2 regions of the Saccharibacillus brassicae genome follow, and region 1 is predicted to be linked to the other one. Evidence: riboswitches for the same ligand, from Rfam matches in the RefSeq annotation. Region 1 holds a riboswitch; the other holds the start of a gene.
The links. Region 1 has a riboswitch for S-adenosylmethionine ahead of FFV09_RS06535 (methionine ABC transporter ATP-binding protein). Riboswitches for the same ligand answer to the same signal wherever they lie in the genome.

Region 1 (15,816 bases):
TTCGATGTGGATGCTGCTCGGCGCGACCGCGTTCGGCCTGCTGACGGTATTCCTGATCCAGTCGCTCCAGACGTCCGGCCTGCAGTCGGACGCTTCGATCGGCATCGTGTTCACCGCGCTGTTCGCGGTCGGCGTGCTGCTGATCAGCCTGAACGCCCAGCATATCGACCTGGATCTCGACTGCGTGCTGTTCGGCGAGATCGCCTACGTGCCGTGGGATACGTGGACGTTCGGAGGCGCCGATATGGGGCCGAGGGCAGTCTGGATGCTGGGGATTACGCTGACGGTCATCCTGCTGCTGCTCGGACTCTTTTACAAACAGTTCAAGATCTGCGCATTCGACCCGGCGATGGCGGCGGCCTGCGGCATTCCGGTCCTGCTGTTCCATTACCTGCTCATGGGCATGGTGTCGATGACGGCCGTGTCTTCGTTCGAAAGCGTCGGCGCGATTCTCGTCGTCGGCATGCTGATCATCCCGGCGGCGACCGCTTACCTGCTGACGAACCGTCTGGGCGTCATGATCGGTCTCAGCGTCGCGGTCGGCATCGTCTCGGCAGTCGGCGGCTACCTCGTCTCGTACCTGCTGGACGCTTCGATCGCGGGCTGCATCGTCTCGATCGCCGGCATCCTGTTCATTCTGACGCTGATCTTCTCGCCTTCGCACGGCATGATCGCGAAGTTCGCGCGCGGCCGCAGAGCGGCTCAAGCGCTGTAAGCGATACGCCAGGCATCCTCCCGACCGGGGAGGATGCCTTTCTTTTTTGGCAGGAAGAACAGGAAGCGGGGAGAGTGGATTTTTACGGAAAAATCATGGTAACCTAGAAAGAAGAAAAGCCGGATCGGCCGGCGGACAAAAAAGGGGCTGGAGCGCATGACGCTAAAGATCGGAATCGTGGGTACGGGTTGGTTTGCGGGCAAGCACGCGGATATTCTCGCGGCGGCGGAAGGCGTGGAAATCGCGGGCATCGTCGGCAGCAGCAAAAACAAGGGAGACGTGTTCGGCATCCGGTACGACGCGCCCGGTTATGAAAGCGTATCCGAGCTGGCGGACCATCAGGCGCTCGATGCCGTCTACATCTGCGTGCCGCCGATGGCGCACGGCGAGATCGAACGCGAGCTGATCGAGCGCGGCATTCCGTTTCTCGTCGAGAAGCCGCTTGGCACGGACGCCGAAGTGCCGCAGGACATTCTCGGCTTCATGCGCCTCAAGTCGCCGGAGCTGATCACGTCCGTCGGCTACCATTTCCGCTATCAGGATAACGTGGACCGGCTGCGCGAAGCGCTGCATCCCGGCCGGATCGGTATCGCGACGGGCATGTGGATGGGCGATATGCCGCAGGCCGAATGGTGGCGCAGACAGGAGAAGTCCGGCGGGCAGTTTATCGAGCAGACGACGCATATCGTCGATCTGCTGCGCTACTGCGCCGGCGAGGTGGACGAAGTGCGGGCGGTGTACGCCAGCCGGTTCCCGGAAGAAGAGTGGGAGCGGACGAACGTGCACGATATCGGCACGGTTACGCTCAAGATGAAGTCCGGCGCCGTCGCGAACATTTCCAACACATGCGTGCTGCCGGCGGGAGTCGGCCGGGCCGGATTGTCTTTTTACGCGCGGGAAGGGCTGTGGGAGTGGTCGCCGGGCGAGCTGAAGGAGACGCGGGCCGACGGGGAGAAGCGCCATGCCGAAGAGAGCGATCCGTACGTGCGGCAGACGGAAGCGTTCCTGCATGCGCTGCGTACCGGCGATTCGTCGCGGATCCGGTCCGACTATGCGGACGCGTGCAAAACGCAGGAAGTGACGTTCGCCGCGCTGCAATCCGCCCTGTCCGGACGCAGCATGAAGCTGTAGCTTCAGGGGGAGAGACGCAAGGCCCGTTTCCGGTTCTGCCGGCGACGGGCTTTTCGGCGTTTTCGGGTCGGCGGAACGTCTTTGGAGCATGGATGGAATTGTGATAGAATGGCGAGAGCGAACACGTTTTGAAAGGGGCAAAAAGAATGACGAGCTACGATTACAAGCTGCTTGCGCTGGATATGGACGGCACGCTGCTGAACGACGACCATCAAGTGTCGGAAGAGACGGCCAAATGGATCCGCCGCGCGATCAAGGAAGGGTTCCACGTCTGCCTGTCCACGGGACGCGCAGCCATGCACGCCCTGCCGTACGCGGTAGAGCTGGGCCTGGAGACGCCGATGGTGACGGTCAACGGAAGCGAAGTGTGGAAAGCGCCGCACCAGCTGCATTACCGGGCGCTGATGGACGTGGAATCGGTCCGCGGCATGCACGCGCTGGCGGAAGAATACGGCGTCTGGTTCTGGGCGTATACGACGGAACGTCTGTACAACCGCGATCAATGGACGGACACGCTGGAAGACAAGGAATGGCTGAAGTTCGGCTACAATACGTCGGACCGCGAAGTGCTGCACCAGATCCTCATGCGGCTTCAGGACATGGGCGGCCTGCAAATTACCAACTCGTCGATGGAAAATCTGGAGATCAACCCGGAAGGCATCTCCAAAGCGAGCGGGATCGCGCAGGTATGCGAGCTGCTGGATATCACGATGGAGCAGGTTATCGCCGTCGGCGACAGCCTGAACGATATCGCGGTGATCGAAGCGGCGGGACTCGGCGTCGCGATGGGCAACGCCCAGGACGCCGTCAAGCAGACGGCCGACGTGGTCGTGGCGAGCAACAACGAAGACGGCATCGTGCAGGTCATTCGCGAGTACATGCTTGGCGGCAAGGAATTCGACGATGCCGAGCCGGCGGCCGCGGCGTCGCAGACGCCCGCATCCAAGATCCGGCGCGAAGACGACCCGTCCGCTTGAGGACAGGCGACACTAACCGAAAAGCATAGGAGGACCTGGCATGGTCGCATTGGATATACTGGGTTGGGTACTTGTGGTCGCGCTGTTTATCGTCGGCATGGCGAGCTTGATTTTCCCGATTTTACCGGGAGCGGTCGCGATCTATTTCGCTTTCTTCGTCTACGGCTGGTTTTTCTCGTTCGGCGAGCTGACGGTCTGGTTCTGGATCATCCAGACGGTGATCTTCGTGGCGCTGATCGTGGCCGATTACGTCGTCGGAGCCTGGGGGACCAAGAAGTTCGGCGGTTCCAAGCTGTCGATCCAGCTCAGCACGGTCGGCTTGATTCTCGGCCCGTTCGTCATTCCGGCGTTCGGCCTCATTCTCGGCCCGTTTATCGGGGCGGTGATCGGCGAGCTGATTCACGGATCGAACTTCAAGCAGGCGCTGCGCGCAGGTTGGGGCGCCCTGATCGGGCTGCTCAGCAGCACGCTCGTCAAAGGCATTTTGCAGGTCGTCATGATTGTCGTCTTCATCATATGGATCGTGTAAGGAAGCCGCTTGCGGCTTTTTTTGCGGGAGAAAGAAGGGAATAGGTTTTGTCGAAAAAGGAATCATTTATCAGAGGGACGCTCATTCTGGCGGCGGCCGCGCTCGTCGCCCGGGTGCTGGGGCTCGGGCAGCGGATTCCGCTGGAACATATGCTCGGACCCGTCGGCAACGCGTCGTTCAGCGCCGCCAACAACGTGTACCTCATGCTGCTTACGGTCGCGACGGCGGGCATTCCGAGCACGCTCAGCAAGATGATCTCGGAGCGCTACGCGCTCGACCGGCCGCAGGAAGCGGGACGCATCTATTATGCGGCGCTGCTGTTCTCCGGCATGATGGGCGTCGTGATCACGCTGCTGCTGTACATCTTCGCGCCGTGGTACACGGCGCTGATCGAGCTGCCGCAAGCGACCCCGGCTATCCGGGCGCTTGCGCCGGCGCTGATCCTGTTCCCGACGATCGCCATGATGCGCGGCTATTTCCAGGGCCGCAACATGATGGCGATCGGAGGCGTCTCGCAGATCATCGAGCAGGTCGCCCGCGTCTTCACCGCGATTCTGTTGGCCTACATTTTGCTGCAAATGGACAAGCCCGGCGAGACGATCGCGGCCGGCGCCACCTTCGGCGGCGTGCTCGGCAGCCTGGGCGCGTTCGCGATCATGCTGTTCGCTTCGCTGAAACTGTCGAAGAACGAACGCAAAAAAGGCCGGACGCTGATCAACCGTCACGATCAGACTATTCCGCTCAGCCGCATTTACGGCGACATCTTCAAACTGTCGATTCCGATCGTGCTGACGGCGCTCGCCGTTCCGGCGATCAACTTCATCGACACGACGATCGTCAAGCCGCTGCTCATCGGACAGATCGGCGACGCGATGGCGACGATGCAGCTCGGCATCCTCGGCAGCCGCGCCCAAAGCGTCGCCGGCATCCCGCCGATTCTCGCGATCGCGCTCAGCACGTCGCTGATTCCGATCATCTCGGCCGCGTTCGCCCGCAAAGACACGCAGCATTTGCAGCAGCAGGTGACGCTTGCGATGCGCATCGCGACGCTGACGGGCATGCCGCTCGTACTGGCGCTCGGCTGCGCCGCCTATTCGGTCAACGGCCTGCTGTTCAGTACGCTGGACGGCGCCGGCATCATCGCCATCCTGACGCTCGGCACCATTTTCCAGATTACGATGATGGTCAGCAACTCGATGCTGCTCGGCATGAACCTGGCCCGCCGCTCGATGGTGCACGTCGCGATCGGCCTCGTCGTCAAAATCGCCGGCAGCCTGGCGCTTGCGCCGCTGCTCGGCAGTTACGGCATCTACGGCATCATCGGCATGACCGGCGTCTGCTTCCTCGTCATCACGCTGCTTAACCTGCACACGCTGCGCGGCATCGTGTCGTTCTCGGTGCTGGGCAGCCGCTGGCCGGCCTTCATCGCGACCTGCATGGTCGTCGCCGCGGCAAGCTTCGGGCTCAGCGAGCTGGGCAGCTGGATGAGCGCGTTCATGCACGCCCGCCTGGCGTTCTTCATCGCCTGCTGCGCGGTCGGCTTGATTGTGCCGTCGATCTACCTGGTGCTGCTTGTCGTGCTGCGGGTCATCCGCCGCGACGAACTGGGCTCGTACCCGCGTCCGCTGCAAAAAGCGCTGCGTCCGCTGATGCGCCTTCAGCGCGGATGATTCCCGGGCGAAATTGGGGTAAAATAAACAGACCGGCATTGATGCCCGAATAACGAAACATCAAAGGAGAGATTTCGCATGGAACAAATTCGTACCCAAGCCGATTTCGATCGGCAGATCGCAAGTCCGGGACTGACCGTAGCCGTATTCCGCGCCGATTGGTGCGGAGACTGCCACTTTATCGATCCGTTCATGCCCGAAGTCGAAGAACAGCGCAAAGACCAGCTCAAGCTGATCCAGGTCGACGTCGAAGAAGTCGAGGCGGTCAGCCGCGAGCTGAACATTCTCGGCATTCCGAGCTTCGTCGCTTTTTCGAACGGCAAGGAATTGATTCGCTTCGTGAACAAAGCCCGCAAATCGCGCGCCGAGATCGAGAGTTTCCTCGACCGCGCCGCCGCCGTGCACGGCCAACTGGCCGGCCAGAACTGATCCCGCAAACGCCCGCTTCGGCCTGCCGCCCTGGCGGGCGTTTTGCTGCGTGCGGGCTTCGATCCCCGGCATCAATGATAAAGGTCATACGGAATCCGGCAATAAGCCGGAAACTTGCCGTCGATTTGAACATTTTTTGTCACAAAGACAATTCTTAACCCGGATACATTTCCGGTATAATAAAAGGAAAAGGCATTTCGGCGGCTGCGGGGTTCGCGGCACGGGAATGCCCTCCACTACTTTTCGAATCGGCGGTGAGACTTTTGCAATATAAAGTGTTGAAATGGCTGAGCTACGCATCGTGCATGATCATGCTGCTCGTCTCGTTCAACGGCGTGGTCGTGACGAGAACGGGGTCCGGCCTGGAATGCGGACGCCAATTCCCGCTCTGCCACGGCAAGTTCGTGCCGGGCACCACGATCGGTTCGCTGATCGAGTACACGCACCGGTTGACGGCCGGCATCGCGGGTCTGCTGGCGCTCGCCACGCTCGTGGCGTTTCTGATCTGGGCGCGCAAACGGCGCGATTTTCAAATCTATGCCGCGATCATGGCGTTTTTCGTCATCGTGCAGGCGGTCATGGGCGCGCTGGCTGTCGTCTTCTCGCAGTCGCCGCCGATCATGGCGCTGCATTTCGGATTCGCGCTGATCGCGTTCGCGAGCGCGCTCGTGCTTGCGCTGTCGGTGCGCCGGGCAGGCAGCCTGGAGCGCTACCAGGAGCCGCCCGCCGCGCAGCGGGTCAGCAAGCGCACGCGCAATTTGACCGTGTTCTCGGCAGCGTTCACGTATGCGGTCGTCTATACGGGTGCGCTGGTCAGCCATACCCAACTGGCGAAAATGTCGATCGTGCTGCATATCGCGTCCGCGCTGCTGCTCATTTTCGTACTGATCGTCGGGCATATGGCGGTTCGCAATTACTCGCATATTCCGGACATCCGCAAGCTGGGCATCATCGTCATCGTGCTGATGATCGCGCTGCCGCTCAGTGGCATTCTCAACCTCGTTGCGCTCGGCAGCGAATATTACATGTTCGCTCCGATGCTGCACACGCTTATTACGGACTTCCTGTTCGCGTTCCTGTGCTTCATGAGTATCCGGACCTGGGAATTGAGCCGGATTCCGGCCAGGGAAGAAACGTCGGTGCGCGTCAAGAAAACGGCGCAAGCCTGAGTGCCCGGCAGTCCCCGCGCAGCGGATGAACCGCCCGGCGGGGCAGCCGGCGCAGGAGGCATGCTAATTTGCGCGAAGGCGCGTACGGCCAAGAAGTCTCTGCGGAGGCTTCTTTTTTGTACGCCGGATCTGTCCGCGGCGGCAAGACAAACCGGCGGACCGAAAGCGATGAAAATTTTCATGCGAGACCTTTACAAAACGTGCCAAACTGAATATACTGAGTGAAGGATTTCGGTTCGGTTCTTTTGAATTTCCGTAATCCCCAGCTTTCCAATTAGATATCTCAGATTTTTCTTATCGAGAGAGGCGGAGGGACAGGCCCGATGAAGCCCGGCAACCGATCCTGCAGGCGAACGTCCGAAGAAGACGTGCGGCGCAGGGTGTCATGGTGCTAATTCCTACAGAACGCAAGCCACGGTTCTGGGAGATGAGAAGGTGACTTTCCGCATACGATGCGAGCCCTTTTTGTCTATCAAAAAGGGCTTTTTGATTTATCAAGCCGCGGTATACACGGGTTAGATCCGCAAGCGCGGCCGGCATGGAGAACGGGTGTGCGCCGCGAATACCCGCCGGCTTTAAGGCGACAGCGCGTAACCTAAAGTGGGCAAATCGACACACAAGCGATTTTAGACAGCTAGGAGGACCAGCCGAGTGATCACCATCAAAAATTTGGTTAAGACCTATACCACGAGAGGCAAGACGATGACGGCGTTGAACGGCATCAATCTGGAGATCGCCCAAGGGGAAATCTTCGGCATCATCGGCCATTCCGGAGCCGGCAAGAGCACGCTGATCCGATGTATCAACCGTCTGGAGCAGCCGACGAGCGGTTCGGTCTGGATCGGCGAGACGGACATTACCCGGCTCGGCAAGAGGCAGCTCCAGCGCGAACGCCGCAAGCTCGGCATGATTTTCCAGCATTTCAACCTGCTGTCTTCGGCGACCGTCTACGAGAACGTCGCTTTTCCGCTCAAGCTTGAAGGCAAATCGCGTACGGAGATCAACCGCCGGGTGAACGAGATGCTCGAACTGGTCGGGCTGACCGAACACGCGAGCAAATATCCGGCGCAGCTGTCCGGCGGGCAGAAGCAGCGGGTCGGCATCGCCCGGGCGCTGGCGCCCAACCCGCGCGTGCTGCTGTGCGACGAAGCGACGTCGGCGCTCGATCCCCAGACGACGGATTCCATCCTGCGTCTGCTGCTCGACATCAACCGCAAGCTGGGCTTGACCATCGTGCTTATCACGCACGAGATGCACGTCATCCAGAGTATCTGCGACAAGGTCGCCGTTATCAACGGCGGCATTATCGTGGAGCAGGGGCCGGTTATCGACGTGTTCCTCAAGCCGAGAGAGACGATTACGCAGGAGTTCATCAAGCGCGAATCCGAAGGCGGAGAGATGTTCGAAGAAGCGATCCGGGCCGTGCACGTGCCGTCTTCGCGGACGGTCAAAGTGACGTTTATCGGCGAGTTGACGTATCAATCGACGCTGTCGCAGACGGTGAAGGAGACGGGCGTCGACTTCGCGATTCTGCAGGGCACGATCTCGCGGATCAAGGAAACGCCGTACGGGCAGCTGGTCGTCCGTTTCGAAGGCGACGCCGCGTCGATCGACAACACGCTGCGGCGCCTGACCGAACAAAGGCTTGAAGTGGAGGAACTGCAATGAACGGCAAACTCGATTTTTCGCAAGTCAACTGGGAAGAGTTCGGCAAAGCCACGGTCGAAACGCTCCAGATGCTCGGCTACTCCAGCCTGTTCACGCTGCTTCTCGGCCTTCCGCTCGGCATCGTGCTGTTCCTGTGGGCGCGGTCGTCGTCGTACGTGCTGCGGGTGCTGTACAGCATCCTGTCGGTGATCGTCAACATCCTGCGCTCGGTTCCGTTCATCATCTTGATCATCGCGTTGATTCCGATCACGAAGGAAATCGTCAACACTTCGATCGGCGTACGGGGCATGATTCCGCCGCTCGTCATCGGAGCCGCCCCGTTCTTCGCACGGCTCGTCGAGACCGCGCTGCGCGAAGTGGACCGCGGCGTGATCGAAGCGGCCCAGTCGATGGGCGCTTCCACGTGGCAGGTTGTGTACAAAGTCATCTTGCGCGAATCGCTGCCGGGCCTGATTGCGGGCTTCACCGTCACGGTCATCGCCCTGATCTCGTACACCGCCATGTCGGGGCTGGTCGGAGGCGGCGGCCTCGGCACGCTTGCGGTCAACTACGGCTATTACCGCTACGAGACAGCCGTCATGCTCGTATCGCTCGTGCTGATCGTGCTGATGGTACAGATCATTCAGATGATCGGCGATCGTCTGGTCCTTCATTTTACCCGGAAATAAAACATAAAATAGCGAACAAAAGGGGAGAAACACAATGAAAAAATGGATTCTCGCAGTACTCACGCTTGCGCTCGTCGCTCTGCTGGCCGCATGCGGCAACAGCAGCGGCGGTACCACGGCTTCGACAGGCACGGACGCTGCCGGTTCCGGCGACGCGGCTTCGACCGAAGCGGTCACGCTCAAAGTCGGCGCTTCTCCGGTCCCTCACGCCGTCATTCTGGAACACATCAAGCCTGCGCTGGAAAAAGAAGGCGTGAACCTGGAAATCGTCCAATTCTCGGATTACATCCTGCCGAACACGCAGCTGGCCGAGAAATCGCTTGACGCGAACTTCTTCCAGACCCAATCGTACCTCGACGTGCAAAACGAGAAAAACGGCACGGACCTGGTCAGCGTCGCTTCCGTACACATCGAACCGTTCGCCGGCTATTCCAAAAAAATCAAATCGATCGACGAGTTGGCCGACGGCGCGACCGTAGCCATCCCGAACGATCCGACCAATACGGCACGCGCGCTGCTGCTGCTGCAAAAACAAGGATTGATCAAGCTCAAAGACGGCGCGGACATCACGTCGACCGAGCGCGACGTGACAGAGAACACCAAGAACCTCAAGTTCCTGCCGATCGAAGCCGCAGCGATTCCGCGTCAGCTCGACGAAGTCGACCTGGGCATGATCAACGCCAACTACGCGCTTGAAGCCGACCTGTCCCCGGGCGAAGACGCCCTGTTCAAAGAAGACAGCGACGTACCTTACGCGAACCTGCTCGTTACCCGTCAAGACAACAAAGATTCCGACGCCATCAAGAAATTGATCGCGGCTCTGAACTCGGAAGATACCAAAGCGTTCATTCAAGAAGAATACAAAGGCGAGATCATTCCCGCTTTCTAAGCGCGAACCTCTGAACCGTCGTTCCCGATCTGCCGATTCACACCAAAAGTCCCGGACTCCTGATGGAGAACGGGACTTTTTTTGGTGAGATCCGTTGTTTTTTTAAAAAGACAAACAAAAAGCGCCGAATCCGAAGATTCGACGCTCTCGTTCCATGTTCGCCTAAGCGAAATCTTGTATACGAACCGGGGTCCGTCTTAGAAGACCTGGATAACTTCGTTTACGCCTTCGACTTCTTCGAACAGGGCGCGTTCGATACCGGCTTTCAGCGTAATCGTGGAACTTGGGCAGCTGCCGCAAGCGCCGACGAGCTTCAGCTTCACGATGCCGTCTTCAACGTCAACCAATTCAACGTCTCCGCCATCGCGCTGCAGGAAAGGACGCAGTTTGTCCAGCACGTCCAGAACTTCATCATACATGTCGAGTTGTGTACTTTCACTCATTATGGTCAGCTCCTCTCAAATGTTTGAAGCGTACAGTTGTAACCGCGTAGTCACTTCGGAGAATCATTTTGCAAAAGAATGAAACAATAAATCAAACTTTGCAAAAGTCTCTCTTGTATTATAATATAAATGAATCGAAAATTAAAGAAGCATTCCAAGTTTGCCGTCATGCGGCTGAGAATAAATGAGAATAGGTGAGAAAATGATGATCAGACCGATTATCGAGTTCTGTGCCAGCAATATGCACCACGGCACGCAGGAGCTGTTCGACAAGCTTGAAGCCAATCCCGAATACGATGTCATCGAATACGGCTGTCTCGGCAACTGCGGGCAATGCGATTTCGGCCCGTATGCGATGGTGAACAGCGATGTCGTCGAAGCGGAGACCGTAGAGGCGCTGGAGAAAGCGATCGAAGCGAAGATGAACGAAGAAGATCCTTGGGCGTCTCTGGATCTGGACTAGGACTAGGGTTGAATGGGAGAGAGACGGTTTAAATTCCGCCTGAATTCGAACATTCGAAACTTTTCGACAAAAAAACCGTCCGTAATGTTGACGCTTTCACCGATATGCGATACACTGACAGCAATTCAATAAACCACTAGGCATGTGACTGGTTATGCAGGCAGGACCTAAAACGAACGAATCTCCGGATTTGTGCGTTTTAGGTCCTTTTTTAGTTGAAAAATGGCTGAAACCTTTCATATCGCCTGAAAAAGGAGCATAGATATGGACTACAAACGCACCGCCACCGACGTGCTGAAGCATGTGGGCGGCAAAGAAAACGTGTCTCACTTCGAGCACTGCTCGACGCGGCTGCGCTTTACGCTGATCGACGACAACAAAGCCGACGTTCCGCAGCTCGAAAGCGTCGAAGGCGTGATCGCGGTCAAAATGGCGAGCCAATGCCAGGTCGTCATCGGCAACGAAGTGCTGGAAGTGTACGACAAAGTCGTGGACCTGCTCGGTCCGGGCCATGCCGGCGCTTCGTCCGAAGACGGCGGCATGGCCGCAGGCGGCGACAAACCGGCGGAGAAAAGAAAATGGGGCGCCGTATTCCTCGATTTCCTGACCGGCGTGTTCGGCCCGCTCGTGCCGGCGATTGCCGGCGGCGGCGTGCTCAAGTCGCTTCTGCTGCTGCTGAGCGTCGCCGGCTGGATCGATTCGGACGGGCAGACGTACAAAATCCTGTTCCAGATCGGCGATGCGCCGCTGTACTTCCTGCCGCTGCTCGTCGCGGTGACGACGGCGAACAAGCTGAAGGTCAGTCCGCTCGTCGCGCTGTCCGCGGTCGGCGCGCTGCTGCTGCCGAGCATGGGCGCGATGCTGGCGGAAGGCTCGCAGCTGTTCGGCCTGACGGTGCGCAATATCGCGTACCCGTACCAGGTCTTCCCGGCCATCCTGACCGTGCTGCTGTACGCGCAGATGGAGAAGCTGTTTACCCGCATCTCGCCGAAGGTCATCCGCGTCTTCTTCGTTCCGATGATGGCGCTCGTCATTACCGTGCCGATCTCGCTCCTGCTGCTCGGGCCGCTCGGCTATACGCTGGGCGAAGGCTTCACTTCGATCATCCTGACGCTGTTCGATACGGTGGGCTGGGTCGCCGTCGCGCTGCTGGCCGCCGTGCTGCCGTTCGTCGTCTCGGTCGGCATGCACAAAGCGCTGCTGCCGTACGCGATCGCCACGATGGGATCGGCCGGCAAGGAACTGCTCTATCTGCCGGCTTCGCTGGCGCATAACTCGGCGGAGAGCGGCGCCTGCTTCGCGGTCGCGATCCGCACCAAAGACAGACGGCTGCGCGCAACGGCGATCTCGGCCGGCGTCTCCGCGCTGTTCGGCATTACGGAACCGGCGCTGTACGGCGTCACCCTGCAGCACAAAAAAGTGCTGTGGAGCGTTATGGCCGGCTCGCTCGTGGGCGGCGCTTACGTCGGCATCGTCGCGCTGCAGGCGCTGGTGCTCGTCGGACCGGGACTCGCCAGCTTGTCGATGTTTATCGTCGAAGACCTGCCGGGCAATATCGTGAACGCCATTATCGGCCTGCTGATCGCGCTCGCCGCGTCGTTCGCCGCAGCTCTGCTGCTGTTCAAGGACAGCCCGGCCGAAGCCGCCGCAGCCGCCGAAGCCGTACCGGCTCCAAGCCGCGCGGCCGAGGAGCGGCGTCAATTCGCGGGCAGCCTGCAGGCCGCCGAGATCTTCAAAAGCCCGGCGATCGGCGAGCAAATTCCGCTGTCCGACGTGAACGACGAAGTCTTTTCGACCAAAGCGATGGGGGAAGGTCTGGCGATCGTTCCTTCCGTCGGAGAATTGTACGCCCCGGTCGACGGCAGGATCGAAATGGTGTTCGGCAAAAAGCACGCCATCGCCATGAGCACGACCAACGGCGCGGAGCTGCTGTTCCATGTCGGCATCGATACGGTCCGGCTCAAAGGCAAACATTTCGATCCGCAGGTGCAGGCCGGAGATACAGTCAAAGCCGGCGACCTGCTCATGAAATTCGACTATGCACAAATTGCGGCGGAAGGCTACGACCCGGTCGTGCTGGCCATCGTCACAAGCAAAGACCGTTACCGGGTCGACGTGGCCAACTTGAGAAAAGTCGGTCGTCACGATACGCTGATGACCGTGACCGCGCTGACCGACTAAACCTACTTTTGGGAGGCAACCAATCATGACAACGTACAAAGGATTTCCGAAAAACTTTATGTGGGGCGGCGCTATCGCCGCCAATCAGGCGGAAGGCGCATGGAATGTAGACGGCAAAGGACCTTCGGTCGCCGACGTGGCCAGCTACAAGCCGCATTTGAGCGTGGAAGACTATGCCGGGCACGTGGGTATCTCCACGAAGATGATCGAAGAAGCGATGGCCGATCCGAGCGACCGGGATTATCCGAAACGCCGCGGCATCGATTTTTATCACCGGTACAAGGAAGACCTGGCGTTGTTTGCCGAAATGGGCTTCAAAACGCTGCGCGTCTCGATTGCGTGGAGCCGCATTTTCCCGACCGGCGAAGAAAGCGTGCCGAACGAGAAAGGGCTGCAATTTTACGAGAATCTGTTTACCGAAATGAAACGTCTGCATATCGAGCCGATCGTGACTCTGTCGCATTACGAAATGCCGCTTGCGCTCAGTCTCAAATATAACGGCTGGTACGAACGCAAAGTCGTCGACTATTTCGTGGAATTCAGCCGGGTCTGCTTCACGCGGTACCAAAATCTCGTCAAATACTGGCTTACCTTCAACGAAGTCGACAGTATCAACCGCCATCCGTTCACGACGGCGGGCATTATCCCCGACCGCTGCCCGGAAGGGCAGGAAGACCAGGTCGTGTACCAGGCGCTGCACCATCAGCTCGTCGCTTCGGCGATGGTGACCAAAGACTGCCACGAGATCATTCCCGGCAGCCTGATGGGCTGTATGCTGACCAAGCTGACGACGTATCCGAACACGTGCAACCCGAACGACGTGGAGATCACGCTTCAGCGCAACCTGAACAATTATTTCTATTCCGACGTGCAGGTGTTCGGCGAATATCCGATTCTGACCGAGCGCATTCTGGCAAGCAAAGGCGTGCACATCCGGATGGAACCGGGCGACCGCGAAGTGCTCAAAGCGCATACCGTCGACTTCGTGTCGTTCAGCTATTACATGTCGCTGACCGAATCGGCGGAAGCCGGCAAGGAACGCACAGCGGGCAATACGATCATGGGCGTCAAAAATCCGTATCTGCCGTCGACCGACTGGGGCTGGCAGATCGATCCGGTCGGTCTGAAAATCTCGCTGATCGAACTGTACGACCGCTACAAAAAGCCGCTGATTATCGTGGAAAACGGCATGGGCGCGGTCGACGAAGTGGCGGAAGACGGTTCGATCCACGACGAGTACCGTATCCAGTATTTCCGCGACCATTTCCGGCAGATGAAAGAAGCGGTGGAAGCCGGCGTCGATTTGTTCGGCTATACGAGTTGGGCGCCGATCGACCTGATCAGCGCTTCCACGTCGCAGATGTCCAAGCGTTACGGCTTCATCTACGTCGATCAGGACGATCTCGGCAACGGCACGCTTGCGCGCAGCCGCAAAGACTCGTTCCACTGGTACAAAAAAGTGATCGAGACCAACGGGGAAGAACTGTAACCGGTCGGCTGCTCCGATCTTTCCGGCAGGAAGGGGAACCAGACAAGATGATCAAAATCAAAAAAGTGCTGAACTCCAGCGTCGTGCTCGTCGAGGACGATCAAGGCAAAGAATATATCGTTTTCGGCAAAGGCATCGGCTACGGGCAAAAAACGGGCAGTCTGATCGACGAGAACCAGGTCGACCAGACGTTCGTTCCGGTCGAAGACGTCAAAGTCAAAGAGTATCTCGGCATGCTGGACGCGATCGAGCCCGTCTACGTCGAACTGACGCGCGAGATTATGGCCTATGCCGAACGCAAGCTGCAGACGAAGCTGAATCCCGGCACGTATTTTATGCTCATGGACCATTTGAGCTTCGCCGTCGAACGCTACAAGAAAGACATCAACCTGACGAACAAAGTGTTCTGGGAGATCAAAAACTACTACCCGGAAGAGTTCGAGATCGGCCTGTTCGCGCTGCATCTCATGAACGAACGGCTGGAGCTTGAACTGCCCAAAGAAGAAGCCGCGAATATCGCTTTCCATTTGATCAATGCGCAGGGCGGCAAGTCCGAGTCGAAAGACGGGATGAAATACGCCAAGCTGATCGGCAGCATCGTCAATCTCGTCCGGTATTCGCTGCATATCGATCTGGATACGGAAAATATCCATTACACGCGGTTCATTACGCACGTGAAATTTTTCGTCGAGCGCTTCTATTCGGATCGGATGCTGCAGGCCAAAGACGATCTGCTGTTCGAGCAGATCGCCACGCTCTACCCGCAGGCGATGGACGGGGCATTCAAGATCAAAGCCTACGTGGAGCAGGTGCACGGAAAAGTCATTACGAACGACGAACTGACCTATCTGGCGGTGCATATCCATCGCCTGATGTCGTACAACGAGCTGGAGTAGCCGCCTGGAAAAGGTACGGTTTGTGGAGAGCCGGGGCCGGCTCTCCAACGGATTGGAGGCGGGATTTCTTTTCGCCTTTGTATAAGCCCAAGGCTGTTAGCCGGGCAACAAAAAAGAAGCCGTACTCGGATATCGAGTACGGCTTCTTTGGGCTGGGGAAGTTGACGTAAACTTCATCGGGCAGGGAGGCGGAGGAGAACTTGAATGGAGAAACGGAGTGCTCGCCTTTGTCTGTGGGAAATCTCCCTGACAACATCCAATCCTATTTCCCACAGGCAACAAGCGATCGGAATCAAGTTCTCCGCAGCTTCACAGGCCGGGCGGCGCGGATTGGGTTTTCCACGTCCGCATAGGACGCTCCGCGCGAACTGAATCTTCCCGTCGGCTCCCCAAAGCCGGATCTTCTACCCCAGATTATGCTTCGACATCCACAGGACGCCGCTCTTGAGCATGCGCGGCACGCGGCCGGTAATCGACGTATCGCCGATGACGTTCAGGC
Region 2 (15,816 bases), 2.7 Mb from region 1:
ACGTTAAGCGGGGACAATTCGTTCCAGGAGACCGACACGTACAAAAACATTCCGGCGGTCAAAAACGGGCAGGTCTACGAAGTCGACGCCACGGGCTTCTACTTCAACGACGCCAAATCGCTCGATTACCAGCTCGATTTCTTCAAAAAGTCTTTCCTGGGCGAATAATCTTGCGCGATGAAAACTTCCGCTTCGACTCGCGTTTTCCGTTTCTTTCCGTTTAAGCTGCTGCTCAGCCTGATCGCGCTGGCGCTGCTGTTCGTCGGCTCGATCCTGCTCGGAGCCAAAAATATCTCGCTGCCGGATATTTGGAGCGCTCTGTTCGTTCCGGGCGCAACAAATGCCGATATCTCGATCATTCGGGATCTGCGGCTTCCGCGCGAGATCGGAGGCATGCTCGTCGGCGCCGCGCTCGGCGTCTCCGGTGCCGTCATGCAGGGGCTGACGCGCAATCCGCTGGCCGATCCCGGCCTGCTCGGCGTGACGGCCGGCGCCAACGCGGCGCTGGCTGTCGTGTTCGCTTTCTTTCCGGCCGTCGGCTATTTCGGCGTCATGATCGCCTGCTTCATCGGAGCGGCGTTCGGCGTAACGTTCGTGTTCGGCCTGCTTGCGCTGCGCGGCAAAACACTGTCTCCCCTGCGCATGATTCTGGCGGGCGCGGCCGTATCGGCGCTGCTTGCCGCCGCGGCCGATACGATCGCCCTGGAATTCAAAATTTCCAAAAGCGTATCCATGTGGACGTCCGGCGGCTTGATCGGCACCTCTTGGGGGCAGCTGCAAACGATCGCTCCGGCCATCGTGCTCGGCCTGGCCGTGGCGCTGCTGCTGTCGCGGCATCTGACGATCCTCAGCCTGAACGAATCGACCGCGGTCGGCCTCGGCTTGAACACCGGCTGGATCAAAGTCGCCTTGTACGCGGCGATCACGCTGCTGACCGGAGCCGCGGTGGCGCTCGTGGGCAATCTCGCGTTCGTCGGGCTGATGATTCCCCATTTGGTGCGCATCTTCGCGGGCACCGATTACCGGAGCATCCTGCCGCTATCCGCCGTGTTCGGAGCCGCGTTCATGATCATTGCCGATACGCTCGGCCGGATGCTGAACGCGCCGCTTGAGACGCCCGTCGCCGCGATCGTCGCCGTGCTGGGCCTGCCGTTCTTCCTGTTTATCGTACGCAAAGGAGGGAAAGGCCTCTCATGAACCGGATGCTGCATACGCTGCGCCGCCTGCCCCGGCATAACGGCGTGCTTGTCACGCTTGCCGCTTTGATTTTGGTCACCTTTTTCGTCAGCTTGGGTCTCGGTTCTTCGTCCGTCTCGTACGGACGGATCATTCCGACGCTGCTCGGCAGCGGCACGTTCAAGGACGAATTCGTCCTGTTCGATATCCGGATGCCCCGCATCCTGATCACGCTGCTGGCCGGCATGGCGCTCGCCCTGTCCGGCGCGCTGCTGCAGGGCATCACGCGCAACGAACTGGCCGACCCCGGCATCGTCGGCATCAATGCGGGAGCCGGCGTCGGCGTGACCGTATTTTTCCTGTTCGCTCCGATCGAAGTCGGCACGTTCGTCTTTCTGATCCCGGCCGTCGCTTTTGCCGGAGCGCTATTGACCGCCGTGCTGATCTACCTGTTCGCGTACCGTCCGGGCGAAGGCGTGCAGCCGATCAAGCTGATTCTGATCGGCGTCGGCTTCTCCACGGCTCTGTCCGGCGTCATGATCGTGCTGATCTCTTCGGCCGAACAGGGCAAAGTCGATTTTATCGCCAAATGGCTCGCCGGCACCGTCTGGGGCACCGACTGGCCATTCGTGTTCGCGCTGCTGCCCTGGCTGCTGCTGCTTATTCCGTTCGCGCTGGTCAAAACGCGGTCGCTGAACCTGCTGTCGCTCGGCGAAGCTTCCGCCGTCGGCGCCGGCGTGCCGATCCAGAAAGACCGGATTCTGCTGCTGCTGACCGCGGTCGCTCTCGCCGCTTCCGCCGTGTCCGTCACCGGCGGGATCGCGTTTATCGGCCTGATGGCACCGCATATCGCCCGCGCGCTCGTCGGACCCGCGCATCAGCGGTTCATTCCGGTCTCGATCCTCGTCGGCGGCTGGCTGCTGCTGTTGGCCGATACGATCGGGCGCAGCCTGAACGATCCCGGCGGGATCGCGGCCGGCATCGTCGTCGCTTTTATCGGGGCGCCGTATTTCCTGCATCTGCTGCTCAAAAAGCCAAACTGAACCCAAACTGAAAAAAACCAAAAAACGCCTCTCCGCCTTGCGGTCCCTTGCCGGGAACCGCTTGAGCGGAGAGGCGTTTGCTTATCGTTCGCCGAATCGGCGGTAAAGGTTGCGGTGGCGCGGCCTGCCGGTCCTGCTTCTGGCCTTGCCTCTAGTTTTGCATGATGAAATCGCGCTGGATTTTGTAATTTTGATCGTCGAACACCTGGATCAGGTTATATTTCGTGTCGCGCTGGGCCGGAATCTTGCCGGCGGCACGGATAATGTCGAGCGTCTGCTCGATATTGACTTTGTGGGTCGTGCCCGCGGCCGATACGACGTTTTCTTCCATCATCGTGCTGCCGAAGTCGTCGCAGCCGTAGCTGAGCGACATTTTGCCCACTTCCGGTCCCATCGTGACCCACGACGACTGGAAATGCTTGATGTTGTCGAGCACGATGCGGCTGATCGCCACGTTTTGCAAATACTGCTCCGGCGTCTGCTTCTCGACTTTCATGTTCGTGTTGTCCGGCTGGAACGTCCACGAGATGTAGGCGAGGAACCCTTCGGAATCGTAGCCGTTGCGGATGCATTCGTCCTGGGCTTCGCGCACTCTCAGCATGTGCAGCGCGCGCTCTTCGTACGATTCGCCGAAGCCGATCACCATCGTCGCGGTCGTGTTCATGCCGACTTTGTGCGCCGTCTGCATGACGTCCATCCAATCGCGCCACGAGCCTTTGAGACGGCTGATCTTGCGGCGGGTCCGGTCGTCGAGAATCTCGCCGCCTCCGCCGGGCAGGGAATCAAGTCCCGCTTCGTGGATCGCGCGGATCGTATCTTCCATCGACATGCCGGACAGCTTCTGCATCTTCATGATTTCCGCGGGCGAGAACGAGTGCATCGTCACGTTCGGGAAATGCTGCTTGATCTTGCGCAGAATGTTCAGGTAATATTCGAACGGCAGATCCGGGTTGACTCCGCCCTGCATCAAAATTTCCGTGCCGCCCACGTCTTCGGTCTCCTGAATTTTTTGCAGGATCACTTCATCGGGAAGCACATACCCTTCGGGCGAACCCGGACGGCGGTAAAACGCGCAGAAACGGCAAAAAACGTCGCACACATTCGTATAGTTGACGTTGCGTCCGATGACGAACGTCGTGATCGGATCGGGGTTTTTGCGAATCATCAGTTCGTTGGCGGCATGTCCCAGCTTCTCGATCTCGTTCGTTTCGTACAGGGCGATCGTATCCTCGACGTCGAGACGTCCCCCGTTCAAAGCTTTATCCAGTATTTTGTCAACCGCACTCATTGCATGCAGCCTCCTTTGTGAAAATAGGTTCAAATAAAGTGAGTCGTATCCGTTCGGGCCGTACTGCACAATCTCTATTTTGAAAAGTTAAAATTTAATCGGGCCCTGCAATACAACTAATCCTATCACACTTTACATAAGAATTAAATATGAGCGAACTTCGATACGCCGGCAAAAAGCAAAAACCGGTCCGCCGAAGCGGACCGGTCTGCTGCTTGACGCCGTTAGGCGAGCAGCACGGCGATCAGCGCGATCAGCGCCGGCACCGTCTGAATGAACAAAATTTTGAATTTGGCCGTAGCCGCTCCGTAAATGCCGGCGACCATTACGCAGACGAGGAAGAAGATCTGGATATGCGCCCCCGCTTCCGCGTTCGGATACAGCAGGCCGAACACGAGCCCTGCCGCCAGAAATCCGTTGTACAGTCCCTGATTGGCCGCAAGCGACAACGTCATGTCGGCAAATTTTTGCTCCAGTCCGAACGCTTTCATCCCGCGCGGCTTGTTCCACATAAACATTTCCAGGACCAGAATATACACGTGCAGCAGCGCGATCAGCGCTACCAGGACGTTGGCCACCCATTCCATCGCATTCCCTCTTTTCTTCTGAGGCTTTTGCCTATTTCCATTCATTGTAACAGAAAAAAGAGGTTGCTCCCTTTAGCGAAGGAAAGTTAATCGGCCAGCGCCTGTTCCAGGTCGGCGATCAGGTCGTCGACGTTCTCCAGGCCGACCGAGAAGCGCAGCAGGCCGTCGGCAATGCCACGCTCAAGCCGCACTTCGCGCGGCATCGCCGCATGCGACATCATCGGCGGATACGACAGGATGCTCTCCACCGCGCCCAGGCTGACCGCCACGAGCGGCAGCTTCACGCGGTTCAGCAGCCGTTTGGCCCGCTCCTCGGAGCCGACGTCGAACGACACGACCGCGCCGTAGCCGGTCGACTGCCGTTCGTGGATGCCGCGGCCCGGATGCTCCGGCAGGCCCGGGTAGTAGACGGCTTCCACGTCTTTGCGTTCGGACAGCCAGTGCGCAAGCCTGCGCGCCCCGATCTCGCTGCGTTCCATGCGGGCGCCGAGCGTCTTGATGCCGCGGATCAGCAGCCAGCAGTCCTGCGGCCCGAGCACCGTGCCGAGCCCGTTTTGCAGCTTTTTGAGCTGCGCGGCCAGCTCCGGCGTGCGCGCCACCGCAAGGCCGGCCAGCACGTCGCTGTGTCCGCCGAGGAACTTCGTCGCGCTGTGCAGCACGATATCGACGCCCTGTTCGATCGGCCGCTGGTAATACGGCGTCATGAACGTGTTGTCGACGAGCGTGAGCAGGTCATGCTCTTTGGCCCAGTTCGCTACCGCGCCGACGTCGGTAATCTTGAGCGTCGGATTCGACGGCGTTTCCATGTAGACGCCTTTGGTATTCGGACGCAGCGCCGCTTTGACCTGATCGAGCTCCGTCATGTCGACGAAGGTCGTCTCGATGTTCATGCGGCTCAAAATGGTCGTCAGCAGCCGGTACGTGCCGCCGTAGACGTCTTCCGTGACGATCAGGTGATCGCCGGCCGAAAAGATCATGAGCGCCGCGGAAATCGCGGCCATGCCGGACGCGAATGCGTAACCGCCGGCTCCGCCTTCGAGCAGCGAGATGTAATCTTCGAGCGCCTGGCGCGTCGGGCTGCCGGAGCGGCTGTAATCGTACTGCGGTGGATTGTAAATGTCGAAATGGTGGAACGTCGACGCCTGGTAGATTGGCACGCTGGACGCGCCGGTCGCCGGATCGATCTCCGCGCCGAAATGGATCAGCTTCGTGTCGAAATGCCGGTCTTTGAGCGCCTGCGCCGCTTCTTCGGGCGTTTGCAGCTGCCGGGGCGCGGCCGCGGCCTGCTCCGGCGTGCGTCCTTGCGGCTGCGCCGTTTTCTCCGTGCCGGTCTCCAGACTGTCGCCGCTGCCGTTTTTGCCGATAAGTCCGTCGTTCCCGGTATTTTCGTTATTCCCGTTGTTTACGTCGGTCATATTAAGCTTCCGCCCCTTCCGTCTCGTTCAAAGCCGCCTGCAGCGCGCCGCCGAGGTCCGCGATCAGGTCGTCGATATGCTCGATGCCGACCGAGAAACGCAGCAGCTTGTCGTCCACGCCGATCGCGTCGCGAATTTCCTGCGGAATATCCGCGTGCGTCTGTATCGCCGGATACGTCATCAGCGACTCGACGCCGCCCAGACTTTCCGCGAAAGCGATCAGCCGGATATGACGCAAGATCGGATCGATCCAGCGCGCGTCTTTGACTTTGAACGAGAAAATACCGGTATTGCCGCTCGACTGCCGGTTCTGTACGTCGTGTCCCGGATGCTCCGGCAGACCCGGATGGTAGACGGCTTCGATCTGCGGATGCTGCTGCAGGAAACGCGCAAGCGTCAGGGCGTTGCTCTCGTGCCGCTCCATCCGCAGCGCCAGCGTCTTCATGCCGCGCATTAATTGGTAGGAGTCGGTCGGGCTCAGCACCGCGCCGATTGAATTGTGGAGGAAAAACATTTCTTCGGACAGCTCTTTGCCTTGGGTCACGATCAGGCCTGCCAATACGTCATTATGCCCGCCCAGGTATTTGGTGGCGCTGTGGACGACGATATCGGCGCCGAGTTCGATCGGACGCTGGAAAAACGGCGTCAGCAGCGTGTTGTCGACGATCGTCAGTATCCCGTTCGGCTTCGCCCAGTCGGCGACCGCCTTGATATCGGTGACCATCATGAGCGGATTGGTCGGCGTCTCGATAAACACCGCTTTGGTATTCGGCGTGCGCAGACGCTCGATGCCTTCGAGATCGTTCGTGTCGACGTAGGACGCCTTGACGCCGAACCGGGACAGCACGCGCTCCAGCAGGCGGTACGTGCCGCCGTACAGGTCGAGCGAGACGATCAGATGGTCGCCCTGCCCGAACAGCGCAAACACCGTCTGCAGCGCGGCCATGCCGGAACTGCACGCGAAACCGGCGTCGCCCGCTTCCAGCTTGGCCGAAGCTTCTTCCAGCACGCTGCGGGTCGGGTTCTTGGTCCGGGTATAGTCGAAGCCGGTACTCCGGCCGAGCCCCGGATGCCGGTAAGCGGTCGAATGGTAGATCGGGAACGTCACGCCTCCCGTCTGCGGGTCTTCAAGCGAGCCGATCTGCGCAAGCGCGCTTTCGATTTTGAGCTGTCTGTCGTCCTTCATGGTCATTCCTCCTGAATGGATCGTGGATTGAGTGAGTGATTCAGATGCCGGCGCCGTAGTCGCTGAACGATACTTCTTTGGTCAGGTCGACCTGATCGAACGGAGTCTCCTGGTAGACGTAATAGTTGAGCCAGTTCGAGAACAGCAGATTGGCGTGCGCTCTCCAGGAAGACAGCGGCTTGCGGGTCGGATCGTCGTTCGGAAAATAGTTTCTCGGAACCGGGATATCCATCCCTTTGGCGATATCGCGGTCATATTCCCATTTGAGCGACAGCGGATCGTATTCGGAGTGGCCGGTAGCAAAGATCTGCTTGCCGTCGCGGGTCGCGACCAGATAGACGCCCGCTTCTTCGGACTCGGCCAGAATCTCGAGTTCCGGGCTGCGCAAAATATCTTCCCGCTGCACGTCCGTATGGCGCGAGTGGGGCACGAAGAAACATTCGTCGAAGCCGCGCAGCAGCTGCACGTTGGTCTTGTTCATCGTATGCGGGAAGACGCCGAAGCATTTGTCCGCCAGCGGAATTTTGTTCACGCCGAAGTGATGGTACAGGCCGGCCTGCGAAGCCCAACAGATATGCAGCGTCGAAGTGACGTTCTTCTTGGACCACTCGAAGATCTGGCGAATCTCGTCCCAGTAGCTCACCTGTTCGAATTCAAGCTGCTCGACCGGCGCTCCGGTAATGATCATGCCGTCGAAGCGTTTGTGCTTGATTTCGTCGAACGTTTTGTAAAAAGTGTTCAGGTATTCTTCCGACGTGTTCTTGGACGTGTGCGAACTCGGGTACAGCAGCACGACGTCCACCTGCAGCGGCGTGTTGCCGATCAGGCGCAGCAGCTGCGTCTCGGTCGTCTCCTTCGTCGGCATCAGGTTCAAAATCGCGATGCGGAGCGGACGGATATCCTGACTGTACGCCCGGCTCTCGTCCATGACGAAAATATTTTCCTTCAGCAGCACTTCCATGGCGGGCAGATTATCGGGTACTTTAATCGGCACTTTCCATTCACTCCTTTTTACGTTTTGACGTTTGACGTTGAATGTGGACACGGGTGTCGTGCGATCGAGCATTCGGCAGCCGGAAAAGCGTTTTTCGGCACGAAAGTGTACCAAAAAGACCTTTCCGGGCAAGCCGAGAAAGGTCTATATAAAGCTAGCGCCTCTCTCATCTGTCAAGTTACCGGATGCGCGACGCTAAGATCGAGGCTGATCGACTCGTGCCTCGTCTCTGTTCGCACGGCGTGCCGTGACGACAAGGGCTGATCGACTCATGCCTCGTCTCTGTTCGCACGGCGGGCCGTGACGACAAGGGCTGATCGACTCGTGCCTCGTCTGCGTTCGCACGGCGGGCCGTGACGACAAGGGCTGATCGACTCGTGCCTCGTCTCTGTTCGCACGGTAACTTGCAAGAATTAGCACCGTACGACAAAGTCGCCGGTTGCCGGGTTTCATCGGGCTAGTCCCTCCACCTGCTCTTGATAAGATTCCACTGAAATATTCAATTGTCGAATTCCCGACCGTTTCGCCGGGATAACGTTAGATTCAATTATACACATTTTATGCATTCAAGCAAGAAGCGGGCTGTATCGATTTTCTTCATCTACAGTTTCGCCGCGGCGGAGCCGATAACGTAAGCATCCCTTGTCACAAACAAGACCTTGAAAGGCCCTAGGGTGCAGGTTATACTTAACGAGGGTTTTATGAAAACAATTTTGAAAACAAGAGGTGACTTTCAGATGGACGGCGACCCGAGGCCCAAGCGCGAGAGAACGCAGCACGCATCCGACAATCGAAAAAACGGCCGACCGGCGTCAATGCCTCCATGTATGGAAGTTAACTGACCGGCCGCCGCCTTAAGGGCTGAACTGCCGTTCAACCGTTTAAGGCGACGCCCGTTCCGGCGACGGCCTGTTTTTTCCTGCGCTCTCCCGCGAATTCGAGACTATTTCACCAGACGAGCGATCGTCTCATTTCGAAGGAGTTGAACCGCATGAAAATCCGGCATGTCAAATACGGCGTTTTTACGCTGATCGAAAATGAAAACCTGACCGACACGCTCACCCCGCCCGAAGAAGGCTTCTACTGGATCGATGCCGATCTCGACGACGTGACGCTGCTCCAGCTCACGTTCGGCCTGCACGATCTGGCGGTCGAAGATATGCTCGGCGAGGAAGAACAGCGGCCGAAAATCGAAATTTACGAGAACCACTATTTTACCGTCGTCAACAGTATCCGCTTCGACAACGAAGAGATCTTCATGCGCGCGCTGAACATCTTCCTCGGCCGGCATTTTATCATTACGGTGACCCGGCAGAAGATTCACGAACTCCGCACGGTCAAGCCGATCATGTGGGAAGAAGAAGTGCATACGCCGGACCGCTTCATGTATCTGCTGATCGACCGCGTCGTCGACAACTTCTTCGCAGTCGGCGACCGGATCGAAGACCAGATCGAGCAGCTGGAAGAAGATATCCTGATGAATACGAAGCGCACGCATCTCAACGACATCATCGGCCTGCGGGCGGAGATTCTCTGGCTCAAGAAGGTACTGGTGCCGCAGCGCGAAGTCATCAATATTCTGAACAAAAAAGACCTGCGCCTGATCGACGACGAGCTGCAGAAATATTTCAGCGACATTTACGAAAATACGGTCAAAGTGTCCGAAGCTTTCGATACGTATCGCGATCTGATGGGCAACCTTCGCGAAGCGTACCAGTCCAGCATTTCCAACCGCGCGAACGAGATCATGAAGGTGTTCACGGTCATCACGACCATCTTCATGCCGCTGACGGTCGTGACGGGCATCTACGGCATGAACTTCGACCATATGCCGGAGCTGCATTGGACGTACGGCTACCCGATGGTCATCGCGCTCATGGTCGTGCTCGGCTTTACGATGTACCTGCTGTTCCGCAAAAAAGGCTGGCTGTAAGTTCGGCGCCTTCCTGCATCGACCCGTTCCGCATCCCCCCCTATACGCATACAAAAGGGCTGTTCCCGCTTCCGGCATCCGGAGCTTGGAACGGCCCTTTTTGGCGATCCGCGGCGCAGGCGGAAGATTAAGCCTGACGCCTGGCGTCCGAAGCCGGGTTCAACCGGCGTGCGTGCCCCGCTTGCGGCCGGAAGCGGCCGGCGCCGCGGACGGCTTAGGCGCGATCACGACTTCCGGCGCCGATTCCACCACAGCTTCGGCAGACGCTCCCGGCGCAGACTGCCCTGCCGGTTCCGGCGTCATCGCCGCTTCGGCTTCGCGGCGCTCCGCGGCCCGGCGACGAAGCATGCGCAGCATCCGCAGCTGCTCGTACAGAATCTCCAGGCCCGGTTCGCTCGGCGGTTCTTCGCCGTATACTTTCTTCAGGACGGGCTTGAGAAAAGAATCGCCCAGTTCAGCATACGCCTGCATGACGGCTTCGCGCTGCTCCTGCGGCATCAGCTGCAGCTCGTGCTCGATTACGGATTCCAGGTCGTATCCGTTCTTCTCCAGCGATTCCATCATGTCGATCAGCTCGCGCCGATCCAGACCGCTGGCCTCGCTGATCTGCGACAGCGAAGAACCGACCTTGGCGGATTCCAGCAGCAGCCGCGTCGCCCGGACCCGTTCGGCTTCGCGCTTGAACTTGCGCTCTTTGCCTTTGTACGTCCACGCTTCGAATTCTTCTTCGTCCAGGCGCCGCTCCACCCAGTCGAGCGGAAAAGCATGCTTGCGCTCCAATGTCCGCGTATGTTCCAATACCGCTTCGCCGTAACGCTGCACGGTGTTCTCGCCGATCCCCGGCAGCTCGCGCAGCTCTTCCTGAGTCCGCGGCAGGAACGCCGCAATGAGCCGCAGCGCGCGATTGGTCGCGATCAGATACGGCGCCCGGTGCTCTTCGGTCGCCCGAACCCTGCGCCAGGCGGCCAGCCGCTGGTACAATTCTTCGTCGGCGTTCAGTTCGCTGTAGCAGATCAGCCTCTGCGTGAAGCGGCCGCGCTGGCCGGCTTCGAGAAATTCCTGAAACGTATCCCGGATCACCGGCCGATACCCTTCGGCAAGCTTGGCCGCCAGCCGGTGGCGGTACACGGCCAGCATCTCGTTCCAGACCGAGCCTTCGTACCAGATTTCACGCTCCGGCCGCTTTTCCCCCGCGGCGTCTTCTCCGCTCCAACCGCTGATCCACAATCCGTCTTCTTCTTCGATCCAGACCTGGGCCGACTCGGTTTCATGCTCCTTTTCAATTTCCAGCCGCTTCAAAAATACGATCGTCATTTCGTTTCCCTCCGTTGTGTCGCGCGGCGTCGACAAGTTTGCAGCGAAAACGCAAAAAAGCACCCCTCCTACATGGATATGTAAGAGAGGTGCTTCCTCCGCGCTTGTATGCTGTTGCCCCTATCATACTCTCGACACGGAAGAAGAGTCAAGATTCTTTTGACGGCTTTTTGCTGCGTCGACGTCCGGGCCGCTCACCCCTGATTGTCCAATGTCTCCAGCCGCTTTTGGAGCGGTCCCCGCCAGGCGTCGGCCAATTCGCGAACGTCCAGCAGGCTGCGGATCGCTTCGGCATCGTCTTTGCGCTTGTACTTGATCTCGTTCGCGCGCATGACGGTCATGCCGGCCGGATGGCGTTCCAGCAGTTCCATCCGGTCTCCGGCTTGGATCAGCCCTTCGCGGACGACCCGGAAATAAAAGCCGCTGTAGCCCGTCTCCTGCACTTTCTCCGGCAGTTCCGGCACGCCGTAGCGGACCGACAGTTTGAAGCATGGCTGCCTCGGCTGGCTGAGCTGCACGATCGCTTCGCCGATGACGAACGTATCGCCGATACAAAAATCTTCTTCCGCTCCGCCCGCGATCGATAAATTTTCGCCGAAAGCGCCCGGGCCTAGCTTCGGCAGCACGCCGTCTTCCCAGAACGCAAACCGGTCCGTCGAATAGACGCAGACCGCTTTGTCCGGACCGCCGTGATTTTTGAGATCGGCCTGCCCGTCGCCTTCGAAGCCGAGCGTACTCAGATACGCCGCTCCGTCGACCGGTTCTTTGAAGATTCCGGTCTGCACTTCCTTTTTGCCGTTCGGCACGGATCTGGGCAGTCCGACGTTCACTGCCGCGATTACGACTTCCTTCATGTTGAATTCCTCCGTTTCTACTGCATGGCGACCCATTGGCCAAAGACGAGCGTGTTGCTCAGCGGCCGTCCGGCCCCGGTCAGCGTCCGACCGTTCGCGTACAGCGCCGAAGAAGCGCCGCCGTCCAGATTCATCGCCTGCTTGGCACCCATTTTCTGCATGACCTGCGCCCATTGGCTCATCGTCGCGCCGCCGATCGTGGCCAGCAGCACCGAGCCGTCCGGCATGATCGCGATTCCGCTGCGCGCGCCGGAGGCGGTCAGAATCTTGGGATCGTTGAAGCCTTCGCCTGTGGCGTCCAGCGACACTTTGCCGTCCGTGACCAGACGGGGCCCGGCTCCGACCGACGTCACGACGTCGGACCACGGAATTGGACGCTTGGCGGCATTTTCGTAGGAGAGATTCATGTCGACCGCGGACCCGACTTCAAAACGTGCGGCATTGTTCTGTTCGGAGCCGTGATACACCAGCACATACCCGTCCCCCGGAATGGACGTGTTGGCATTCGCCGCTTTTTTGACCACTTTGCCTTTGCGCACCGTAACGGCGGTTCCGCCGCTGAAGCCCACGTTCGTCCCCCGGGCCGAATTATACATAAGCACCACGTTTTGGCCCGTATCCGGCGTACGGTTGACGAAAGTCGCGTACCACCCAAGCGTTCGGCTTTTGCCCGCTTTGTCCGGTCTGCCCGTCACGGTGCCCCGGATGCCGACGCGCAGCGAATCCATCAGCACCGTTCCGTCTTGTTTGAACCCGATGCTCGTTCCGTAATAACCGGTATGCACGATCTTCCCCTGGGCGATCAGCGTGCCATAAGGATCGGCCGGACCTCCGTAAGCGTTGAAAAACGCACCGTTGATCGCCGCCGTCGCCCGGCTCTGCTTGACGATCGAAGCGAAACTCTGCGTCTGCCCGACCCGGCCCTGCGCCAGCCCGAGCGCGGCTTTGGTGCCTTTCGGAATACTCACGGTCTGCACAGCGTACGTCCGCCCCGCGACCGACACCTTCCGCACGCCCGCCTGGATCGCCGCCGCCGCTTCCGTTTGGTTTTCCCCCGCAGCGCCAAATATGCCCGATACGGTCAGCACCCCGGCCAACAGCAGCATGCCCCACTTCTTGCTTTTCCCCATGAACGATATCCTCCCGAACCTTTTTGCGCGGCCGCTTCTTTTGTTGGCTGCTTGTTCTATTTGGCGACGAAGGCCGCTTTTTCCTGCCTGATGGTCGGGAAAGTTGGACAGTGGGACGAAGAGGCGCGCTGCTGCGAAACGCGTCCTCCCCCATCCCTACGCCAAACAAACCCGCCCCTCCATCCGGAGAGCCGGGTTCCCAACCATCAAGACCGCCTCTCCAAACCCCTCAGCCCTTGAACTCGCTCTTGAACTCGCCTTTGAACTCAGTCCTTGAACTCGCCTTTGAACTCAGCCCTTGAACTCGCCCTTCCCCTCCCCCAAAAAAGGAGAGAGGCTGTCCCCGGCGAGCGCAGCAGCAGCGAAGGGTGGAAGAAAGGCTGAGAAGCGACAGCGTTCGCATCTAAAATCCGATTCCCTTCCCCAAGCTGCTTTTTCTTCAATCAGGGGGAATCGGATTTTAGCGGCGATCGAAGCTTCTTCCACCCGGAGCGCCTCCAACGCAAACAGCGCCTCCAGCACAAACAGCGCTCCCAGCTTCCCCAACCTCAGCCGCCTCTCCAACCCCCTCACCCAAATACGTCCGTCCCCATCATCTTGCCCAGACTGCTTATCTCAAGCTCCGCGAACTTCGCCGACACTTTCGCGTCGTCGATCCGGAATTCGCACAGATCGATCGGGCATTCGACCGGCACTTCGCAGTGGATCTCGGCGAGGGAACGGGACATGTGCAGCATATCGAGATCGTTCTCGATCTTGGCGCGGACAGACTTCGTCAGTTTGTCCAGATTGGCGAGGATGCCGTCGATATCGTCGAATTCCTGGACAAGCTTGATCGCCGTTTTTTCGCCGATGCCTTTGACGCCCGGATAATTGTCGCTGGCGTCGCCCATGAGGCCTTTCATGTCGATGATCTGCGAAGGCTTGAGCCCTTTTTCTTCCATCAGGAATTCCGGCGTGTACACTTGATAGTTGCCATAGCCTTTTTTCATAATAATGACTTTGATCCGGTCTTCGGTCAGCTGCAGCATGTCGTTATCGCCCGACAAAATCTGGACGTCCATGTTCTGCTCGCGCGCGCAGCGCTTGGCGATCGTGCCGATACAATCGTCCGCTTCGTAGCCCGGCATGCCGATATTCGGAATGTCCATCGCCGCGACGACATCCTTGACGAGATCGAACTGCGGAATAAGATCGTCGGGCGCGGCGGAGCGGTTGCCTTTGTACGATTCGAACTGCTCGGTGCGGAACGTGCGGCCGCCCATATCCCAGCAGCAGGCGACGTGCGTCGGGTCGAACTGCCGGATCGCGTCCCACATATAGCGGACGAATCCGTAGATGCCGTTCGTCGGTACGCCCGCTTCGGTGCGGCGGATATACCCTTTGAGCGCCGTCGCGTAGTACGCGCGGAACAGCAGCGCCATGCCGTCGACCAGCATCAGCGTCGGCTTGCGCGCGAGGACGTTTTGCGGAAGGCTTTCGATGCCACCGTGTTCGCTCATGCCTGCTCCTCCTTTTGGCTCCAGCTTTGTGCGTACAGCTCCGGCTTGAAGCCGACTGTCACGCTTTCGCCGTCGGTGACGACCGGACGCTTGATCAGCATGCCGTTCGAAGCCAGCAGCTCGGCGCGTTCTTCTTCGCCAAGGTCGGCCAGCTTGTCTTTGAGTCCAAGCGATTTGTACACTTCCCCGCTTACGTTAAAAAACTTTTTGGAATCCAGGCCGCTGCGTGCGATCAGGTCGAGCATTTCGGACTTGGACGGCGGCTGTTCGTTGATCGGAATCAGTTCCAGCTCCCGCCCTTCGTTTTGCAGCCATTTGATCGCATTGCGGCATGTGCTGCATTTGGCGTAATGATACACTTTAAGCGAAGTCATCGGTACGATTCACATCTCTTTCTTGAGTGACTGGGCATCCGTCTCCGCGGACTGCCCGCTGTTCAATCGGCGTTCCAACTCTTCCAGATCCGGCGGAAAAGGAGCTTCGAACGTCATCCGCTCCCGCGTGCCCGGATGAACGAAAGACAGCCGGAACGCGTGCAGCGCCTGACGGTCGATCCACGTATCGAGAAGCTGCGCCTGCAGCAGCTGCGGCTCGCTCAGCGGATCAGCGGATGTATATTTATACATAGTATCTCCGATAAGCGGACAGCCGGCATGCGTCATATGGACGCGGATCTGATGCGTGCGCCCGCTTTCGAGCTCCAGCTCGACCAGCGAAGCGCGCTGCGCGTCATACCGTTCCAGCGTGCGGTAGCGGGTAGCCGCCGCGTAGCCGCCCGGCGTCACGATCCGCACATGCGGATTCTCCGGATCGCGGTCGATCGGACCTTCGATCCGGCCCGATTCCGGCTGCGGGCAGCCGTGCACGATCGCGCGGTACGTCTTGTCGACGGTACCGGCGATCATCTGCTCGGAAATATGCTGGTGCACGTACGGATTTTTGGCGATAGCCAGCACGCCGGACGTCTCGCGGTCCAGCCGGTGCACCGGGCGAAACCGCACCTGTTCGCCGCGATCCCGCCAATGCCATACGACGCCGTTGGCCAGCGTGCCGGTGTAATGGCCCTGCGTCGGATGGACGATGACGCCGGCCGCTTTGTTCACGATCAGCAGATCGCGGTCTTCGTACAGAATATCGAGCGGCATCTCTTCCGGCAAAATATCGTCCGATATTTCGCGTTCCATCCGCAGCTCGACGAGATCGCCGGCCCGGACATGGACGCTGATATAGACCCTTTCGCCGTTCAGCGTAATGCCGCGTTCGGTCATTTTGAGCCGGGAAGTCAGCTTGCGCGAGACGCCGAGCCGGTTGTGCAGCAGCGTCTTGAGCGTCCAGCCGTTCTCCCGTTCGGTCACGACGTACACGATCGGATCGTAATAGCCGAGTTCCGGTTC

Region 2: another riboswitch for S-adenosylmethionine. It lies ahead of metA (homoserine O-acetyltransferase MetA); the one in region 1 lies ahead of FFV09_RS06535 (methionine ABC transporter ATP-binding protein).

The regions. Positions count from the first base shown of each region.
Region 1 covers NZ_CP041217.1:1,586,131-1,601,946, reverse strand. Annotated here, with positions in the region: gene FFV09_RS06570 (metal ABC transporter permease) at 1-715, shown strand, start outside; gene FFV09_RS06565 (Gfo/Idh/MocA family protein) at 872-1,846, shown strand; gene FFV09_RS06560 (Cof-type HAD-IIB family hydrolase) at 1,993-2,823, shown strand; gene FFV09_RS06555 (DUF456 domain-containing protein) at 2,873-3,352, shown strand; gene FFV09_RS06550 (putative polysaccharide biosynthesis protein) at 3,400-5,022, shown strand; gene FFV09_RS06545 (thioredoxin family protein) at 5,101-5,451, shown strand; gene FFV09_RS06540 (COX15/CtaA family protein) at 5,715-6,620, shown strand; SAM riboswitch class I at 6,912-7,054, shown strand; gene FFV09_RS06535 (methionine ABC transporter ATP-binding protein) at 7,272-8,288, shown strand; gene FFV09_RS06530 (methionine ABC transporter permease) at 8,285-8,956, shown strand; gene FFV09_RS06525 (MetQ/NlpA family ABC transporter substrate-binding protein) at 8,991-9,845, shown strand; gene FFV09_RS06520 (NifU family protein) at 10,043-10,288, opposite strand; gene FFV09_RS06515 (YuzB family protein) at 10,494-10,751, shown strand; gene FFV09_RS06510 (beta-glucoside-specific PTS transporter subunit IIABC) at 11,016-12,932, shown strand; gene FFV09_RS06505 (glycoside hydrolase family 1 protein) at 12,958-14,421, shown strand; gene FFV09_RS06500 (PRD domain-containing protein) at 14,469-15,317, shown strand; gene FFV09_RS06495 (NAD(P)/FAD-dependent oxidoreductase) at 15,722-15,816, opposite strand, start outside.
Region 2 covers NZ_CP041217.1:4,249,308-4,265,123, reverse strand. Annotated here, with positions in the region: gene FFV09_RS17695 (iron-hydroxamate ABC transporter substrate-binding protein) at 1-168, shown strand, start outside; gene FFV09_RS17690 (FecCD family ABC transporter permease) at 178-1,197, shown strand; gene FFV09_RS17685 (FecCD family ABC transporter permease) at 1,194-2,219, shown strand; gene mqnC (cyclic dehypoxanthinyl futalosine synthase) at 2,371-3,507, opposite strand; gene FFV09_RS17675 (DUF1304 domain-containing protein) at 3,732-4,094, opposite strand; gene FFV09_RS17670 (aminotransferase class I/II-fold pyridoxal phosphate-dependent enzyme) at 4,181-5,509, opposite strand; gene FFV09_RS17665 (PLP-dependent transferase) at 5,511-6,695, opposite strand; gene metA (homoserine O-acetyltransferase MetA) at 6,736-7,689, opposite strand; SAM riboswitch class I at 8,069-8,175, opposite strand; gene corA (magnesium/cobalt transporter CorA) at 8,681-9,622, shown strand; gene FFV09_RS17650 (HRDC domain-containing protein) at 9,782-10,936, opposite strand; gene FFV09_RS17645 (MOSC domain-containing protein) at 11,131-11,790, opposite strand; gene FFV09_RS17640 (phosphodiester glycosidase family protein) at 11,808-12,920, opposite strand; gene FFV09_RS17635 (hypothetical protein) at 13,212-13,466, opposite strand; gene FFV09_RS17630 (5'-3' exonuclease) at 13,490-14,422, opposite strand; gene FFV09_RS17625 (arsenate reductase family protein) at 14,419-14,796, opposite strand; gene FFV09_RS17620 (RluA family pseudouridine synthase) at 14,806-15,816, opposite strand, start outside.